3 regions of the Xanthobacter sp. genome follow, and region 1 is predicted to be linked to each of the others. Evidence: riboswitches for the same ligand, from Rfam matches in the RefSeq annotation. Region 1 holds a riboswitch; each other region holds the start of a gene.
The links. A riboswitch is a leader RNA that binds a small molecule or an ion and turns the genes downstream of it on or off. The one in region 1 is predicted to bind cobalamin.
Positions count from the first base shown of each region.

Region 2: linked by a shared signal. The riboswitch ahead of ACE3QW_RS00275 (TonB-dependent receptor plug domain-containing protein) and the one ahead of ACE3QW_RS13835 (energy-coupling factor ABC transporter permease) in region 1 are both predicted to bind cobalamin.
Region 3: linked by a shared signal. The riboswitch ahead of ACE3QW_RS10575 (ribonucleoside-diphosphate reductase subunit alpha) and the one ahead of ACE3QW_RS13835 (energy-coupling factor ABC transporter permease) in region 1 are both predicted to bind cobalamin.

Region 1 covers NZ_JAYRPE010000045.1:34,918-40,420, reverse strand. The annotation lists gene ACE3QW_RS13850 (aldo/keto reductase) at 1-214, opposite strand, end outside; gene ACE3QW_RS13845 (hypothetical protein) at 362-739, shown strand; gene ACE3QW_RS13840 (DUF983 domain-containing protein) at 817-1,401, shown strand; gene ACE3QW_RS13835 (energy-coupling factor ABC transporter permease) at 1,462-2,145, opposite strand; cobalamin riboswitch at 2,182-2,425, opposite strand; gene ACE3QW_RS13830 (copper chaperone PCu(A)C) at 2,517-3,008, opposite strand; gene ACE3QW_RS13825 (hypothetical protein) at 3,159-3,608, opposite strand; gene ACE3QW_RS13820 (hypothetical protein) at 3,624-5,503, opposite strand, start outside.
Region 2 covers NZ_JAYRPE010000001.1:55,788-61,290, reverse strand. The annotation lists gene ACE3QW_RS00280 (ABC transporter substrate-binding protein) at 1-124, opposite strand, end outside; gene ACE3QW_RS00275 (TonB-dependent receptor plug domain-containing protein) at 142-2,130, opposite strand; cobalamin riboswitch at 2,236-2,436, opposite strand; gene ACE3QW_RS00270 (ABC transporter substrate-binding protein) at 2,764-3,984, shown strand; gene ACE3QW_RS00265 (branched-chain amino acid ABC transporter permease) at 4,289-5,188, shown strand; gene ACE3QW_RS00260 (ATP-binding cassette domain-containing protein) at 5,194-5,503, shown strand, end outside.
Region 3 covers NZ_JAYRPE010000028.1:4,624-10,126, reverse strand. The annotation lists gene ACE3QW_RS10575 (ribonucleoside-diphosphate reductase subunit alpha) at 1-2,306, opposite strand, end outside; cobalamin riboswitch at 2,460-2,658, opposite strand; gene ACE3QW_RS10570 (short-chain fatty acyl-CoA regulator family protein) at 3,213-4,625, opposite strand; gene ACE3QW_RS10565 (isocitrate lyase) at 4,798-5,503, shown strand, end outside.

The sequences.
Region 1 (5,503 bases):
CCCGACGCCCGGCGATGGCCTCCCCCACCACCTCCTCGGCGCCGCCGTCGGCATACATCTCCGCCGTATCGATGAGCGTGAGGCCGAGGTCGATGCCGCGCTGCAAGGCCTTCGCCTCGGCGGAACGGGCGGTGGAACGCTCGCCCATGTACCAGGTGCCCTGGCCGAGGGCGGGCACCGTCTCGCCATTGGGAAGGGGCACGGTCTTGGTCATGGGCGGTTCCTCGGGCTTCGTTCCGCTGGCTGGTTGCGGGCGACCATAACGGCTGCTTCAGGCAGGTCCAGAGCCGGCCTGCGGCAGGGAGACGCTGCGTAGATTCACGCGCTTGACCCCTTCTGCCGCGTTGCACACAAGCGGAGCATGGGCATCGGGTTGGGATTCAAGGGCTTGCGGGTAGCGGCTGCCGCACTTTTCGTGCTGGCGCAGCTGACGCTCGGGTTCGCCCATCAGCCTGTCGCCCTGCCCTCCTCCGAGGCTCCCGTCGATCTTGCGGCCTATGCGCTGCCGGACGGCACGCTGCCGGACCTCTGCCTCAATGGCGCAGACACCGGAACGGTTCTCAAGGCCCATCCCTGCGACGCCTGTGTTCTGACCTCGGCGCCTGGCCTTGCCGTGGAGCCGCAACCCGCGCTCGCGGCGCCCGATGGCCGGCGCATCGCGCACCTCCCCGCGCGCTGCGAACGACGGCCGGCCGAGCAAGCCCGCGGCGCCCAGGCGCGTGGCCCTCCTGTGACCTGACCCAAAGCTGAACCGGCGCGGGAGCCTCCCGACGCCTCCGGTCCCTGCCGCCCATGCGGCCCTTCGGGTTTTCGTTCATGTCAGACACGCAATCTCACGCGTCTTCGGAGGCGCTCGCGCGCGCCCGCGCCGCCATGTCGGCGGAATTCGGCACCGTCACCCGCACCGCGTTCGATCCGGCGCGCCGCGCGCCGCGGCGGCTCTATCACACCAACGGCTTCAACCCGCCCCGCCCCATCGAGGCGGCGGCGCGGCGTGGCTGGTCCGGGCGTTGCCCGGCCTGCGGCGAAGGTGCCCTGTTCGGGCGCTGGATGCAGGTCTCGGAATCCTGCACGCACTGCGGCGAGGCGCTGGGCCATGCCCGCGTCACCAACGCCGTGCCGGTCCTCGCAATCCCTCTTGCGCTGCTGGCCGGATCGCTGGTGGGTGGCATTCTGGAGCTGCTCAGCGACCTCCCGCTGGCGCTCGAGCTTGCGGCCAGCGAACTGGTGGCGGTGGCGGCCGCCTTCCATGTGCTGCCCCGCGCCAAGGGCCTCGCCGTCGGCCTTGCCTGGGCGAACCATGTGGGCGGCTTCGATCCGCTCCGCCATCTGGTGCCGGACCCGGAAGCCCCAGCCGCCCTGCCCTCTCCCGCCCTGCCCCCGCCCGTCGAGGCTCCCTGAAACGCAGAACGCCGGCGGGAGCACCGCCGGCGTTCTGTTATCCGAGGGTCGGGCGCGCGATCAGGCCGCGTCGTAGAGCCGGCGCTCCAGCAGCGGGTTGCCGCCCTTGAAGGCGCCATGCAGCGCCTTCGCGGCCGCAAGCACCGCAAGGTCCACCAGCGGCTCGACGATGATGACGAGCATGTAGGCGCCACCAAAGGTCGCCACCGAGGCGATGTTCTCGGATGCGAAGCCCTGGCCATAGACGGCCCAGAACGCCACCCAGCCGACGATGCCGGCCTGATAGGTGGTGGAGAGCGCGAGCGCCTGCCCGTACTTCAGTTCCACATAGGGCGTGCCCGGCGCCACGATGCGGCGCGCGACGGCGGCGACGCCGAACAGCGGCACCAGCAGGGTCGTCACGTTCATCCCGTACTGGGGCAGGTCGAACGGCGCGAAGAACAGGCCCTGGACGAGCAGGCCGAAGGCGAGGCCAAGGGCTGCCGGAGCCGCGCCGAACATCAGGAACAGGGTCGAGCCGAGAATGAGGTGCACTTCCGAGACGCCCACCGGATAGTGCGGCAGCACCTCGAAGAAGCTGAACACGAGAGCGGTGGTGGCGAGGGTGCGGCCGGCCAGCGAGAGGACACCGCGCTCGCGCGCCGCCTCATAGGCAAGCTTCAGGGCGTAGCCGCCGGCGGCGGCCGCCGTGACATAGCTGAGGCCGATCTTGGCCCCGTCCACGAGTCCGGGTTCGATATGCATGCTGGTCTCCGTTGCCGTCTCACCCGACGGCCCGAGGGTTATCATCATGCGATCGGCCGGTCTCCTGACTCGCGGGTCTACGCTCACCCCCGCCTTCCCGGCCGGCCCTAGGGGCTGTGGCCAGTGGCATACTGGAAGATCGCTCGCCGCTCACAGTCGCGGGGGCGGTTGGGGCTTCGGGCCAACCCCGGCGGATATCCGCGCAGGTTCAGGCCCTACCCCATTCCCGTTTCACTCCGGATGCCGTGGCAACCGGAGCACCGTTCGCACGTGCAGCAGGCACCGAACACCTCCGCGCTGTCAAGCGATCCCGGAGGCGAAACGCGCCGGTACCTTCCGGACCGGCGCGTCGTGCGCGTGAGTTTCCCGCCTCAGTGGCCGGGATGGGCGCTGCCGGAGGCGCCGAGGCCCTCCACCTGGAACTTCACGGGCACGCTGCCGGCCTTCTCGAAGGTCAGCGTGCCGTCCACAGAGGTGCCCTCCTTGAGCGGGGACTTCAGGTCCATGAACATGATGTGGTAGCCGCCCGGCTTCAGCTCGACGCTGCCGCCGGCCGGGATGGTGAGACCGTCCGGGATGGGCCGCATCACCATGACGCCGTCCTTCATGGCCATCTCGTGGATCTCGACCCGGCCGGCGAACGGCACGGTGGCGGAGATGAGGCGGTCGGGCGCAGCGCCGGTGTTCTTCACCACCAGATAGCCGGCGGCGACGCTGGCGCCGCCCGGCGTCGCACGCGACCAGGGATGGTCGATCTGCAGCGAGCCGGCCTTGTAGTCGTGCGCCACGGCAGCGCCCGTCAGGGCGACGGTGGCGACGGCAGCGGCCATCACGGCACGGCGGGCGAGATGGAAAATGGACATGGGTGCTCCTTGGTTGCGCCAATGGGGCTTCTGCCCCATGGCGGGATGAACCTGCTGGTTGGACTTGATGAGCCGCCCGCCACCCGAGCCGGACACGCAATGGCGTGGCCGCGCAGGCGGGGCAGATTCGGCCTTCGAAGGCGTCAGGGGTCAGGCGCCGAGGGGAGGACCCTGCGAGGACCGCGGCTCGCGGCGGTCGCGACCACTTCCCTCTGCGACGGCAACGGCTGCCCGCTCGGAAATCGCGGGGGTCGCGACAGGACGTCCGGCGTCGGCGGCAACCGGGAGGATCGGCGCCAGAGAATGGAAGGCGCAGAGGGCGCAGCAGACGGAATGGTCTGCCTGCGGCGACTCCGGGGTGTTGTCCGGAACTCCGGTGCTGCGGGCGCACAGGGCACTGCCGCCGGGCGCGCTGGCCATGGCCGTGCCGGCGGAGCGCTCGAGCGCGATGCCCGCGACGAACAACTGCAGCACGAAGGCATAGGCAAGCCAGACGCAAAACGCGCCGCGCCCCCACCCTGCCTCACGCCACCTCGCCACCCGCTGCTCCCGGACCTCGATCACCGGCCGGCATGTTAACCGCCCGGCGGAGAAAGTCATCCGGTGCCGCCGCCCTCAGAAGTGGACGGCGAAGCGCGCCATGCCGCGCTGGGACAGGAAATCCTGGCCGACATTAAGGCCGTACTCCACCTTGATCTCCAGATTGTCGCGGGTAACGGCCTGCAATCCGAGGTCGAGATTGCCCAGCACGTCGGGCAGCGGCGTGGAGGTGACAAAGTTGCCGGCAGACAGCGGCGCCCACAGGAAGCGCGCCGTCGTCTGCCAGGCATCGTTGGAGGCGAAGGACGCGCCGAGGGTCATGTAGGGCCGCAGCACCACCCCATCCGGCAGGTCCATCCGGCCGCCGAACTCCACCGCCGGGGTGGCGACGAAGGTGGTAAGGCTCGATCCCTGCAACGCCAGCTCGGCTCCCGTGCGGCCGAGTTCGCTGAAGCCCGGCATCTCCACGTGAATGAGGTCGAGGTCCAACCTCGGCCGCACATAGTAGTTGGCGAACGAGAATTCGTAGGACGCCCGCAGCCGGCCGGTGACGTTGTACACATCGGAGTTGCTGGTGGCCTGGCCTCCGGCGATGCCGATGGTCCGGGTGTTGTCATAGGAGACCCAGCCGGCGTCGACGGCGGCGGAGAACAGCCAGGGACCCCACTGCCGCTTCAGGGCGACGCCGATATCGCCGCCGTTGCCGCTCGCCGAGAACCAGCCGCTGGGGCTGGACACCGACGACTGCTGGTAGGCGCCCGACAAGGCGAGGAACCAGTCCGTGGCCAGCTCGTGCTGGACTCCCGCCTGGAAGATCAGGCTGTCGGAGGCATAGCCCTGCATCTGCGAGGTGGTCGTCTGGCCGGTGTGGTCGTAGATGATCCGCGCCCAGGCGCAATTGTCCTCCCGCAGCTGGGTGCTCGATGCCACGAACACGGGGCAGCTCAAGGTGCGGTCGAGGAAGGCCTGACTCTCGCCGATGCGCAGCCCCGCCGGGGCCTGGAGCAGTTGCGGGGAAAGCTGGCCCAGCGCGCTCTGGTAGGCCAGCACCGAATTGATGTCGATGAGACCGTTGAACACCTTGGACATGCCGCCGACGTCGCCGGTGTCCCACACCCGCTGCAGGCTTCCGCCAACGGATGCCTCGTTGCCCGACAGCCACACGCCCTTGGGCAGGAAGTGGGCGATGGGGCTGATGGTCAGCGAGGTATCGTCGGCATGCACCGCCCAGCTGTAGGCAAGGCCGCTGTCCTTCGCCACCGCCGTGCTGGTCAGCTGATCCGCGACGAAGATGGTGTAGGAATCCTTGGGTGCGATGCTGGTCGCGCGCGGGTCGATGGTGCCGCTGAGGGTGGCCCCGCCGACGACGCGGATCTGGTCGTTGCGGGCCGAAGCGGAATCCACATCCACCTGCAGAACGCCATCGGAGCCGAGGCCCCCGGCGATGCTGGTGGTGGCGATCACGCCCAGCCCGCCGGGATTGACCGTGCCGTGGTTGATGAAGCCCGGAGCGCCCGGCCCCGCACCTAAGGTGGCGGCGAAGGTGGAGGTGTCCCCGGCGGTCTTGACGACCGTGCCGGAATTGAACGTCGCGCCCGCCTCGTTGACGAGCCCGTTGGTGCCGCCGCCGAGATCGACGCTGCCGTTCAGGGTGCCCCTGTTGATGACGCTGTCGTCGCCGACGCCGGCCGCGATGGCCATGCCGCTGAGCCCGGAGACCACCGCGCCTTGCGCGATGGTGACGGTGTTCTCGGTGCCGCCCGAAAGGACGATGGCAGCGGTGCCCGTGCCGCCCCGCACCACGCCGCCATCGGCGATGAGGACCTGGATCTGGCCGTTTCCGCTCGCCCCGAGACTCTGCGCGAAGATGGCCGGCGAATTGTCGCCGGTCGCGATGGCGCTGCCGGAGACCAGCACGGTGACAGGCCCACCGGTGCCCGCGCCGCCGGCCGTGC
Region 2 (5,503 bases), on a different contig from region 1:
AGACGACGCGGGGCCGGCCGAGTGGCGGACCATGGGCCTCCTCCGCCCGCGCCGGAGCGCAGGCCAGAAGGGCCGCGAGCATCAGCCCGGCCGCCGCGCCTTTCACCAAAACCTCACCGATCATTCCTCACCAATCAAACCTCACCACGTGAGCTTCACCCCGCCATAGGCACCGAAGCCGGGGGCGAGGAAGCCGTTGGGGTTCTCGTAGGTCTGGTTGAACAGATTGTCGATGCGCCCGAACACGGTGGTGACGGTATTCAGCCGGTAGTTGGCCGCCAGATTCACCACGGTATAGCCGGGCTGGTCGATGTAGTTCGACGTGAGGCGCACGATGTCCCACCAGGAAGAGGCATAGACGAGGCTCGCCGCCAGATCGAGTTCGTCGGTCGGCCGCCAGCCCAGCGTCAGGCTGACCTTGTTATTGGGCCGGCGCAGGGGATAGCAGGAGGTGGCGTTGATGGGCGCGCAGGCGGCGCCGAAGGGCTGGCCCGGCGGCACGTAGCCCACCACGTCGGTGTAGGTGTAGTCCACCCGCGCATCGATGCGGTCCGTCACCTTCACCGCCACGAACGCCTCCACGCCCTGGGTCACGGCGCTGGAGATGTTGACGTTCTGGAACGTCACCGGATCGTAGCTGATGAGGTTGGTGATGTTGTTGTGGAAGTACGTGACCCCGAACAGCACCCGCTCGCCGAACGCCTTCTGCTCGAAGCCCGCATCCCAGCCTTCGCTCTCCTCCGGCTGGAGGTTCACGTTGCCGTAATAGGGCGCGTAGAGCTGGTAGAGGGTGGGCGCCTTGAAGCCGGTGCCATAGCTCGCCTTCAGCTTGGTGCCGGTCTCGTCGAACAGCAGCGCCGGGGCGAGGCGGAAGGTGGTGTGGTCGCCGAAGCTGTCGTCGGCGTCGTAGCGCACGTTGGCGGCGAAGAAGAGCCGGTTCCAGACGTTGCCCTGGTACTCGGCATAGACGCCCGTGTCGCCGGTGGAGGCGTCCACATTGGTGTAGGCGGTGGACGAGGTGATGGACTCGTTCCGCCGCTCGGCGCCCACCAGCAGGTTCTGGCCCGGCGCCACCAGATAGTTGGAGCGCACGTAATAGACCTGCCGGTCGCCGTCATAGGTGCCGTTCACGCTCGGATTCGGCCCCACGGTGGGGTTCGACGTGGTCAGCTCGCTGGCGCCGAAGGAGGTGACGAGAGCGCCGTCCAGCGCGGTCCACACGCCCTCCCCCTTGGTGAAGAACATGCCCGTATAGGCCGTGGAGCGCAGCGCCGCCGGGATGCCGGCATAGGTGGGCGGGGGGAAGACGTCCGGCGTGAAGGCGAGGCTGGTGTCGATGTAGCGGGCGACGAAATTCACCGCGAAGGTTTCGGTGGCCTGCCAGTCGAGCCGGGTGGAGTAGGTCCAGTTGTCATAGGCGTTGGGATTGCGCGGCCAGAAGGGGGGCACGATGTTCTGCGGCGTCACCGGGATCTCGGTGGACGAGAAGTGGGTGACGTTGAAGGAATAGGCCAGCTTCTCGGTGGCGCCGGTGAGGCTCGCATACTGGTTGAAGGTGCCGAGCGCGCCGCCCTCCGCATAGGCGGAAACCTTGGGCGGCCCCTCCCCCTTCTTGGTGGTGATGGAGATGACGCCGCCGATGGCATCCGAGCCATAGAGGCCGGACTGCGGGCCGCGCAGCACCTCCACCCGCTCGAGATCGGACGCCAGCAGCTTGCCGAAATCGAACGCGCCGTTGGTGGCGGCGGGATTGCCGGCATCGATGCCGTCGATCAGCACCTTCACATGATTGGAATTGGTGCCGCGGATGAACACCGAGGTGGTGCCGCCCGGCCCGCCCGTCTGCACCACGTTGAGGCCGGGCAGCGATTGCAGCACGTCCGGCAGGGTGCGCTGCTGGTTGCGGGCGATGTCCTGCTCGGTGACGATGCTGACGGAACTCGCCACCTCGGTCTCGGGCGTGGGAATGCCGGTGGCGCTCACCACGATGGTGGGCAGGTCGCCCGCATTCTGGTCGTCCGCCGTCTGGGCGAGGGCGGGCGCAACACAGGCAAGCGGAACACAGGCGAGCGTGAGCAGGGCCGCGGCCGGCAGTGCGCGGCGGGATCGGGACGGGACGGCGGAAGACATGAAGGCACTCGACGGCACGGGTGGTCCGTCACCGCGAACGAGGCATTCCCGGCCATATCGGGCCCGGAAAAACCGCCATCAGGAGAACCCCGCCCGACGTGCTCGCGCGTGACCACGGCTGACGGCAGGTCTCCTGGCTCGCGGGTCATCGCCCAGACTGCCGCCTTCCCAGGTCTCGCAACCCAGTGGCTGATGGCAGAGGACTCGCCGCTTACAGTTGCGGGGGCAGCCACGGCATTTCCGGTGAGACCGGAGCACCGCGTTCCCTTTTGATCCCTTGCGGGAACCGTCATCGCGACCATAGGCGTCGGCCGCCCCCTGCGTCAACGGCACCTTCGCAGATGCAAAAACCTGAACGCAACTGCGGGAAGACCGCGCCGGCAGGCGTATCGCGCGATCACATCTTGCTCATTGCTTCAAGAATGCGTGGTCCGAAATCACCGGCGACCCGTATCGCGAGCGTGCGGCTGCCTGCAAAAACGGCAGCAGCAAAGGCCGCACCCGACATTCCGCTAGGTTATGGTGGCGCGCCCCGCTCAATTCGCTTAAACGATTGAGAGCCGCCCCGCCACCGAGCGGGCGGGTACTACAAAAGTATAATAACCGAATAATCGGGAACACAGGGAGTAGAAGATGCGACTGAGGAGCATGGTCGCGGCTTTGGCCGCAGGCGTTGCCGTTTTCGGGCTTGCCTTTTCCGGTGCAGCTTACGCCGCCGACCCCATCAAAATCGGCCTGACCGGCCCCTTCACCGGCGGCTCGTCCTCCATGGGCGTCAGCATGCGCGACGGCGTGAAGCTCGCCGTGGAAGAGGTGAACAAGGCCGGCGGCGTGCTCGGCCGTCCGTTGCAGCTCATCGAGCGCGATGACGAGGCCAAGAACGAGGTGGGCGTGCAGATCGCCCAGGAGCTGATCAACAAGGAAGGCGTCGTCGCCACCCTCGGCTACATCAACACCGGCGTCGCCCTCGCCTCCCAGCGCTTCTATCAGGAAGCCGAGATCCCGGTGATCAACAACGTGGCCACCGGCACCCTGATCTCCAAGCAGTTCGTGCCGCCGGACAACAAGAACAACTACATCTTCCGCACCTCGGCCAATGACGCCATCCAGAGCGCCATGATCGCCGAGGAAGCGGTGAAGCGGCAGGGCTTCAAGAAGCCGGCCATCCTCGCCGACTCGACCAATTACGGCCAGCTCGGCCGCGCCGATCTGGTGAAGGCCCTCGCCACCATGGGCGTGAAGCCGGTTGCCGAAGAGAAGTTCAACATCGGCGATACCGACATGACCGCGCAGCTGCTGCGCGCCAAGGAAGCCGGCGCCGACGTGATCCTCACCTACGCCATCGGCCCCGAGCTGGCGCAGATCGCCAACGGCATGGCCAAGCTCGGCTGGAAGGTGCCCATGATCGGCTCGTGGACGCTCTCCATGGCCAACTTCATCGACACCGCCGGTGCCAACGGCAACGGCGCGATGATGCCGCAGACCTTCATCCAGCTGCCCGACACCCCCAAGCGCAAGGCGTTCATCGAGGCCTATCAGGCCGCCTACAAGATCGATCGCATGCCTTCGCCGGTCTCGGCCGCGCAGGGCTATGATTCGGTCCTGCTGCTCGCCGCCGCCATCAAGCAGGCCGGCTCCACCGACGGCCGCAAGGTCCGCGACGCGCTGGAAAACCTCAACACCAAGGTCGAGGGCGTCGTCACCGTCTACGACAAGCCCTTCTCCGCCACCGACCACGAAGCCATCACCGCCAACATCCCGGTGTTCGGCCTCGTCAAGGACGGCCGCGTCGTCGCCGCCCATCCCGAAGACATCGCCGGCGACAAGGCGGTGCGCGTGAAGCCCAAGAACTGAGGCTGAGGGCTGGCGTTCGAGCGCGAGACCCGACACTCGATCACCGTCATCCCCCGGCTCGTCCGGGGGATCCACGGGGCGACCGGGAGTAGTGCCTGAGCGGATAATGCCGGCCCAGCTGCGAAGTGGGTGCCCCGGACAAGCCGGGGCATGACGGCACTGGGAGGGGTATCGGTTCATAGCCCGCCCCGACGGTTAGCCCCTTCGCCCACACCATTCGGATCGCCGCGCCATGGAGCGCGGCGGCCGGTTCGCCCGGAACCCTGCCCCGACGCGGGGGCCGCGCCCCCTTCCGGAGACCGTCATGAACGTCCTGTCGCAGCTCATCGTGAGCGGCATCGCCGTAGGCATGATCTACGGCGTCATCGCCTTCAGCTACCAGCTCACCTTCGCCACCTCGAAAACCCTGAACTTCGGCCAGGGCGAGGCCCTGATGCTGGGGGCGCTGGTGGGCCTCACCACCATCAATTTCCTCATCGGGCAGGCGCTCGGCACCCTGTGGGCCTACCTGCTCATGCTGCCCATCGTCTTCGCCTTCGGCCTCGCGCAGGGCGCGGTGGTGGAATGGCTCGGCGTGCGGCAGGCGGTGAAGGCGAAGTCGGAAGCCGGCTGGATCATGGCGACCATCGCGCTGGGCATCATCTTCCGCAATCTCGCCGAGAACATCTGGGGCCGCGACGCCTTGCGCTTCCCCTCCCCGCTGCCCGAGGCGGCGCTCACCATCGGGCCGGTGCGCATCCAGCCCATGGAGATCGCCATCGTCATCGGCGCGCTCGCCATCATGCTGGCGGTGGAAATCTTCAACCGGCGGTCCATCTTCGGCAAGGCCGTGGTGGCCACCGCCAATGACCGCGACGCGGCGGGCCTGATGGGCATCGACACGCGGCGCGTCATCACCTTCTCCTATGCCCTGTCCTCCATGACCGCCGCCTTCGCCGGCGTTCTCATCGCCCCCGTCACCCTCACCGGCGCCACCATGGGCGCGGTGCTGGGGCTGAAGGCGTTCGCGGTGGCCATCATCGGCGGCCTGTCGAGCGGCATGGGCGTCATCGTCGGCGGCCTCATCCTCGGCATCACCGAGACGCTGACCGGCTACTACATCTCCACCGGATACAAGGACGTGCCCGGCCTCGTCCTGCTGCTGCTGGTGCTCTCGCTGAAGCCCTCGGGCCTGTTCGGCCGCGCCACCATCAAGAAGGTCTGAGCCCCATGCTCGCGCGCCGCCTCCTCTCCTCCACGGGGTCGCTCCTCGGCCTCGCGGTGCTCGTCGTGCTGCCCTTCGTGGTGACGAGCCCCTATTATCTCCACCTGCTCGTCACCATCGCCATCTTCTCGATCCTGCTGCTCGGGCTCGATGTGGTGTTCGGCTATACGGGCGAGGTGTCCATCGGCCATGCCGCGCTGTTCGGCATCGGCGCCTACACGGCCGGCTGCCTCGCCATGCACTTCGGCATCGGCTTCTGGCCGGCGCTGCCACTGGCGATCATCGTCGCCTCCGTGTTCGGCGTGGTGCTGGCCC
Region 3 (5,503 bases), on a different contig from region 1:
ATCGACTGGCTGACGCCGCAGATGTTGGAGATGGTGGCCGTGGGCGCGATGGCCATGCAGTTGGAATTGCGCATGCCGGTGGCAACCACCCGCTGGCGCAGGCTGTCCCAGTCGAGTGTCCGGGACCGGTCGAAATCCGCACCGCCGCGCGCCTCGGCGAGCCGTTCGAGGGAGTCGATGGGCAGGATGCCCTGCGACCAGAGCGAGCCCGCAAAGCTCGGATAGCGCCCGCGCTCGGCAGCGAGATCCACCGAGGCGGAGATGGCATGGAAGGAGATTGCCTCCATGCTCTCATCCGCGAAACGCACCGCCGCGTCCGAGCCGTAGGGAAGGCGAAGCGCCTGAAGCGCATCCTGGAAGCCCATGATGCCGAGGCCGACGGGACGATGCCGGAGGTTGGAGCGGCGCGCCTCGGGGATGGTGTAGAAATTGATGTCGATGACGTTGTCCAGCATCCGCATGGCGATGCGCACCGTGCGCGCCAGCTTCTCCATGTCCAGGCGGCCATCGGCGATATGGGAGAACAGGTTGACTGAGCCGAGGTTGCACACCGCCACCTCGTCGTCCGAGGTGTTCAGCGTGATTTCCGTGCAGAGATTGGAAGAATGCACCACGCCCGCATGCTGCTGCGGCGAGCGGATATTGCACGGGTCCTTGAAGGTGATCCAGGGATGGCCGGTCTCGAACAGCATGGTCAGCATGCGCCGCCACAGATCGAGCGCCCGCACCTGCTTGAAGACCTTCATTTCCCCCCGCGCGGCCCGCGCTTCATAGGCGAGATAGGCGGCCTTGAATGCGGGGCCGTAAAGGTCGTGGAGATCGGGCGTCTCATCGGGGGAGAACAGGGTCCATGCGCCGTCCTCTTCCACCCGCTCCATGAACATGTCCGGCACCCAGTTGGCGGTGTTCATGTCATGGGTGCGGCGGCGCTCGTCGCCGGTGTTCTTGCGCAGATCGAGGAAGTCCTCGATGTCCACATGCCAGGTTTCCAGATAGGCGCAGACCGCGCCCTTGCGCTTGCCGCCCTGGTTCACCGCGATGGCGGTGTCGTTCGCCACCTTCAGGAACGGCACCACGCCCTGGCTCTCGCCATTGGTCCCCTTGATGTGGGCGCCGAGGCCGCGCACCCGGGTCCAGTCATTGCCGAGGCCGCCGGAATATTTGGCGAGCAGCGCATTGTCCTTCACCGCCTTGAAGATGCCGTCGAGGTCATCCGCCACCGTGGTGAGGAAGCAGGAGGAGAGCTGGGCGCGCAGCGTCCCGGCATTGAACAATGTCGGTGTCGAGGCCATGAAGTCGAAGGAGGAGAGGAGATCGTAGAATTCGATCGCCCGCGCCTCCCGGTCGATCTCGCGCAACGCGAGGCCCATGGCGACACGCATGAAAAAGGCCTGCGGCAGCTCGAAGCGCGTGCCGCGCACATGCAGGAAATAGCGGTCGTAGAGCGTCTGGAAGCCCAGATAGTCGAAGGCGAGGTCCCGCTCCGGCTTGAGGGCGGCAGCCAGCCGGGAAAGGTCGAAGCGACCGAGCTCGGGATCGAGCAGGTCATTGGCAATGCCGGTCTTCACATAGGCGCTGAAATAATCGCCGTAGCGCTCCGCCATCTCGGCCTGCGTCGCCTGTTCCGGCCGGCCGGCGACGAAGCTGAGGGCCTCGCGGCGCAGCTTGTCCAGCAGGAGGCGCGCGCTGACCTTGGAATAGTTCGGCTCGGTCTCCACCAGCGTGCGCGCCGCCAGGATGGGCGCCTGCGCCAGTTCGTCCAGCGAGATGCCGTCATAGAGGTTGCGTCGCGCCTCGTTCAGCACCGCCGCGGCCGAGACGCCGTCGAGCCCGGCGCAGGCCTCGTCGATGACGGTGGAAAGGCGGGCGGCATCCAGCGGCACCAATGCGCCGTCGGCGGTCCTCACATGCAGCACGGCGGCGGCATCACCGCCCGGATGCGCCACGGCGAGGGCCTTCGCGCGTTCCCGTGCCCGCGCCTCGCGATAGAGCACATAGGCGCGGGCGACCTTGTGATGCTCCCCGCGCATGAGGGCCAGTTCCACCTGGTCCTGCACATCTTCGATATGAAAGGTGCGTCCGACGTCGGGGCGCCGGGTGAGGTTCGCCACGATCTGGTCGGTGAGCCCGGCCACAATGTCGTGGATGCGGCGGGACGCGGCAGCCGACTGTCCCTCCACGGCCAGGAACGCCTTGGTCAGGGCCACCCCGATCTTGGCGGCATCGAACGGCGTGACCGCCCCATTGCGGCGGATGAGCTGATAGCCGGGCGCGCTGGCGACCGCTTCAACGTCAGGGGCCGGCATGGAAAATCTGTGGCTGCCATTGGCATGGCGTTCGGCTGTCGCTGGCATCATCATCCCCGATGAATGTGGGGACGGAGAGCAGGCGGACGCATGCCGAAACAGGGGGAGGCGCACGCCACCCGCAGCAAGCGCCTCACCGGGACACCCCGCCCGTGGACGTACTGGTGTCGCGGCAGGTCTCCTGGCTCGCGGGTCATCATTCTTGTCCGTCTTCCCAAGGCCATGGGGCCTCAGTGACATGGGTGAACAAGAACTCGCCGCTTACAGTTGCGGGGGCAGCGCCGGCTTTGGACCGGCTTCCCTCTTAGCTCTCGATCTTGCGAGTCGAGAGACCGTGACCACCAGATTTAGTGGCTATTGCGGCGGCAATGTCAATACTTTGCGCCTGCGGAGTCCCCTCCCGCACGGACGGACCTGACGGCGGAGGTGCGACCTACGGGGATTTTCCCGCAGCCTGTTTGACCCCTCGCAATGCCCACCGGCGGCCGTCGTGCCGAAGATTGGCACGCTCTCCCACGCGATCTACTCTCGCGTGCGGCCGCAGATTTCCCGGGCGCCGTATCATGTCGCGCATGGGCTCCAGGCTGATGCGCATCGGGTGCCCGATCGGCTCATGAAATACAAGGTCACCGGCATCCGTGATGCCTCGCCTCAACGGACCTTGTCCACGGGTTGGTCCCGCGAACAAAGACGTCACCGGGCCACCAGACCCCGGAGAAATTGGCGCGCGGCAGACCGCCGCCGCGCGCCCGAACCCGACGGCCCTGTCAGCCTGCGATGTTTGCGCTCCATCGATGACCGATGGGGAACAGGAGCGGTCACACGCAAGGAACCCGATTCTTCAACCGGATAGGGCCCAACCATCGGTGTGATCGGGTGCTGGAGGTCAGAATATCCCTCGCCCTGTCACCCCTCGGAGTAGGGCGTGAAGACACTCCTATTCTCATCCACCGTCAGAAGGCGGCCGATCAGCGGGAAGGCACGCTGCGGGCATGACGGCCGCTCGCACACCTTGCATCCTGCACCGATGGGAATGGCCGCGCTGGGATCATCCAGAGCGAGGCCTTTGGAGTAAACCAGCCGTCCGGCGTGGCGGATGTCGCATCCGAGGCCGATGGCGAAGGTCTTCCCCGGATCACCATAGCCGCCGGCGGAGTGATGCACCGTACGAGCGATCCACAGATAGGTGCGCCCGTCGGGCATCTGCGCCAGCTGGGTGAGAATCCTTCCGGGTTGGGCGAATGCCTCGTAGACGTTCCACAACGGGCAGGTGCCACCCACCCGGGAGAAATGGAAATCGGTCGCCGACTGCCGCTTCGAAATATTTCCCGCCCGATCCACCCGAATGAAGAAGAAGGGCACGCCCGTCGCTCCCGGGCGCTGCAGCGAACTAAGACGATGGCAGATCGTCTCGAAGCCGACGCCGAAGCGTGCGCCGAGACGCTCGATGTCATAACGCTCCTGCTCCGCCGCGGCGACGAAGACGCGGTACGGCATCAGCAATGCACCGGCGAAGTAATTGGCAAGGCCGATCCGTGTGAGCGCTCGGGTTTCCTTCACGCCCGCCGATGCCTCTTCGGCAAGGCGTTCAATCAGCGCGCCCTGCTCCAGGAAAGCAAGCTGGGTGGCGATCTGGAACGCCCGCTGACCATCGTCGAGCCGGCGGGATAGGCGCAGGACCCGTTCACCGGGCAGAAAGCGGCGCTGTGCCGCCTTGTCTTCGGCGCGCTCGATCCGCACGCCATGACGCATGTCCATATACCGCGCGAGGCCCTCGGCCATGTCGCCGGGGATGAGCTGTCTCGCCTGCGCCAGTCGTTCGGCCGCGTCGTCCAGCTCGGCGAAATAATTGTGACGGGCGTAGAAGAAATCACGCACCTGCTCATAAGGCATAAGAGCCGCCGGCATCGCCATGCCCCCTGAGCCGAGCCCCAGCTCACCGGCCATGGCATCCGCCCGCTCCACCGCATGCCGCAGGCGTCGATTGAGCGCGACCACCGCGCGGCCCAGAGCCGGCATGGCGGAGGCCACTTCCTTCAGTTCGGCAAGGCTCACATGCTCGCTCGTGAGCGGATCCGTGAAGACTTCGCGCAGGTCTGCCACGAGGCGCCCCTCCTCTCCCTCGGAGAAGAGCTGGACGTCCACGCCGAAGATCTCGTTGATCTTCAGCAGCACCGGCACCGTGAGCGGACGCTGGTTCTTCTCCAGCTGGTTGAGGTAGCTCGCAGAGAGCCCGAGGGCCTGGGCGAGCGCCAGCTGGGTCAGTCCCCGCTCTTCCCGCAGCCGCTTGAGCCGCACGCCGACAAAGGTCTTCCTCATCAGCTTCGCCCCAATTCGCAAACTTCGCAAACCTGACCGTAAGGCCTCGCAAATCCACGCATTTTCAGTCATTCCGCACTGATCTGGCGGCAAATATTGTGAGGAAACGATCCGGTCGCAAGAAAATTCGCGACCGACGGACGGATGCCGAAACGCGAAGAGGGAGACACCCATGGGGACGTCGAGAAGCTATGCCGAACTCGCCACCGAGCTGAATGCACGGTTTCCCGACGGAACGGCACCGGGCGGCGTGAGCGTCGATGACATCATCCAGCTCCGCCTGCAGAACACGTTCGACACCCATCTCGACATCGCCCGCGCCATGGCCAAGGTGATGCGGGCGGATATGGCGGCCTATGATGCCGACCCATCGCGCTTCACCCAGTCGCTGGGCTGCTGGTCGGGCTTCCATGCGCAGCAGATGGTCAAGTCGGTCAAGCGGCTCAATGGCACCGCGCGTGGCGCCTATGTCTACCTCTCGGGCTGGATGGTGGCGGGCCTGCGCAACCGCTTCGGCCATCTGCCCGACCAGTCCATGCACGAAAAGACCGCCGTGGCGGATCTGATCGAGGAGATCTACGTCTCCCTGCGCCAGGCCGACGAGGTGGCGATCAACGACCTCTTCAAGGCGCTGAAGGCCGCGCGTGCGAAAGGCGATCGGGCTGCCGAACGGGAGGCGATCGCCGCCATCGACGGCTTCGAGACCCATGTGGTGCCGATCATCGCGGACATCGACGCCGGCTTCGGCAACGAGCACGCCACCTACCTGCTGGCCAAGGAACTCATCAAGGCTGGCGCCTGCTGCATCCAGATCGAGAACCAGGTCTCCGACGCCAAGCAGTGCGGCCACCAGGACGGAAAGGTGACGGTGCCGCGTG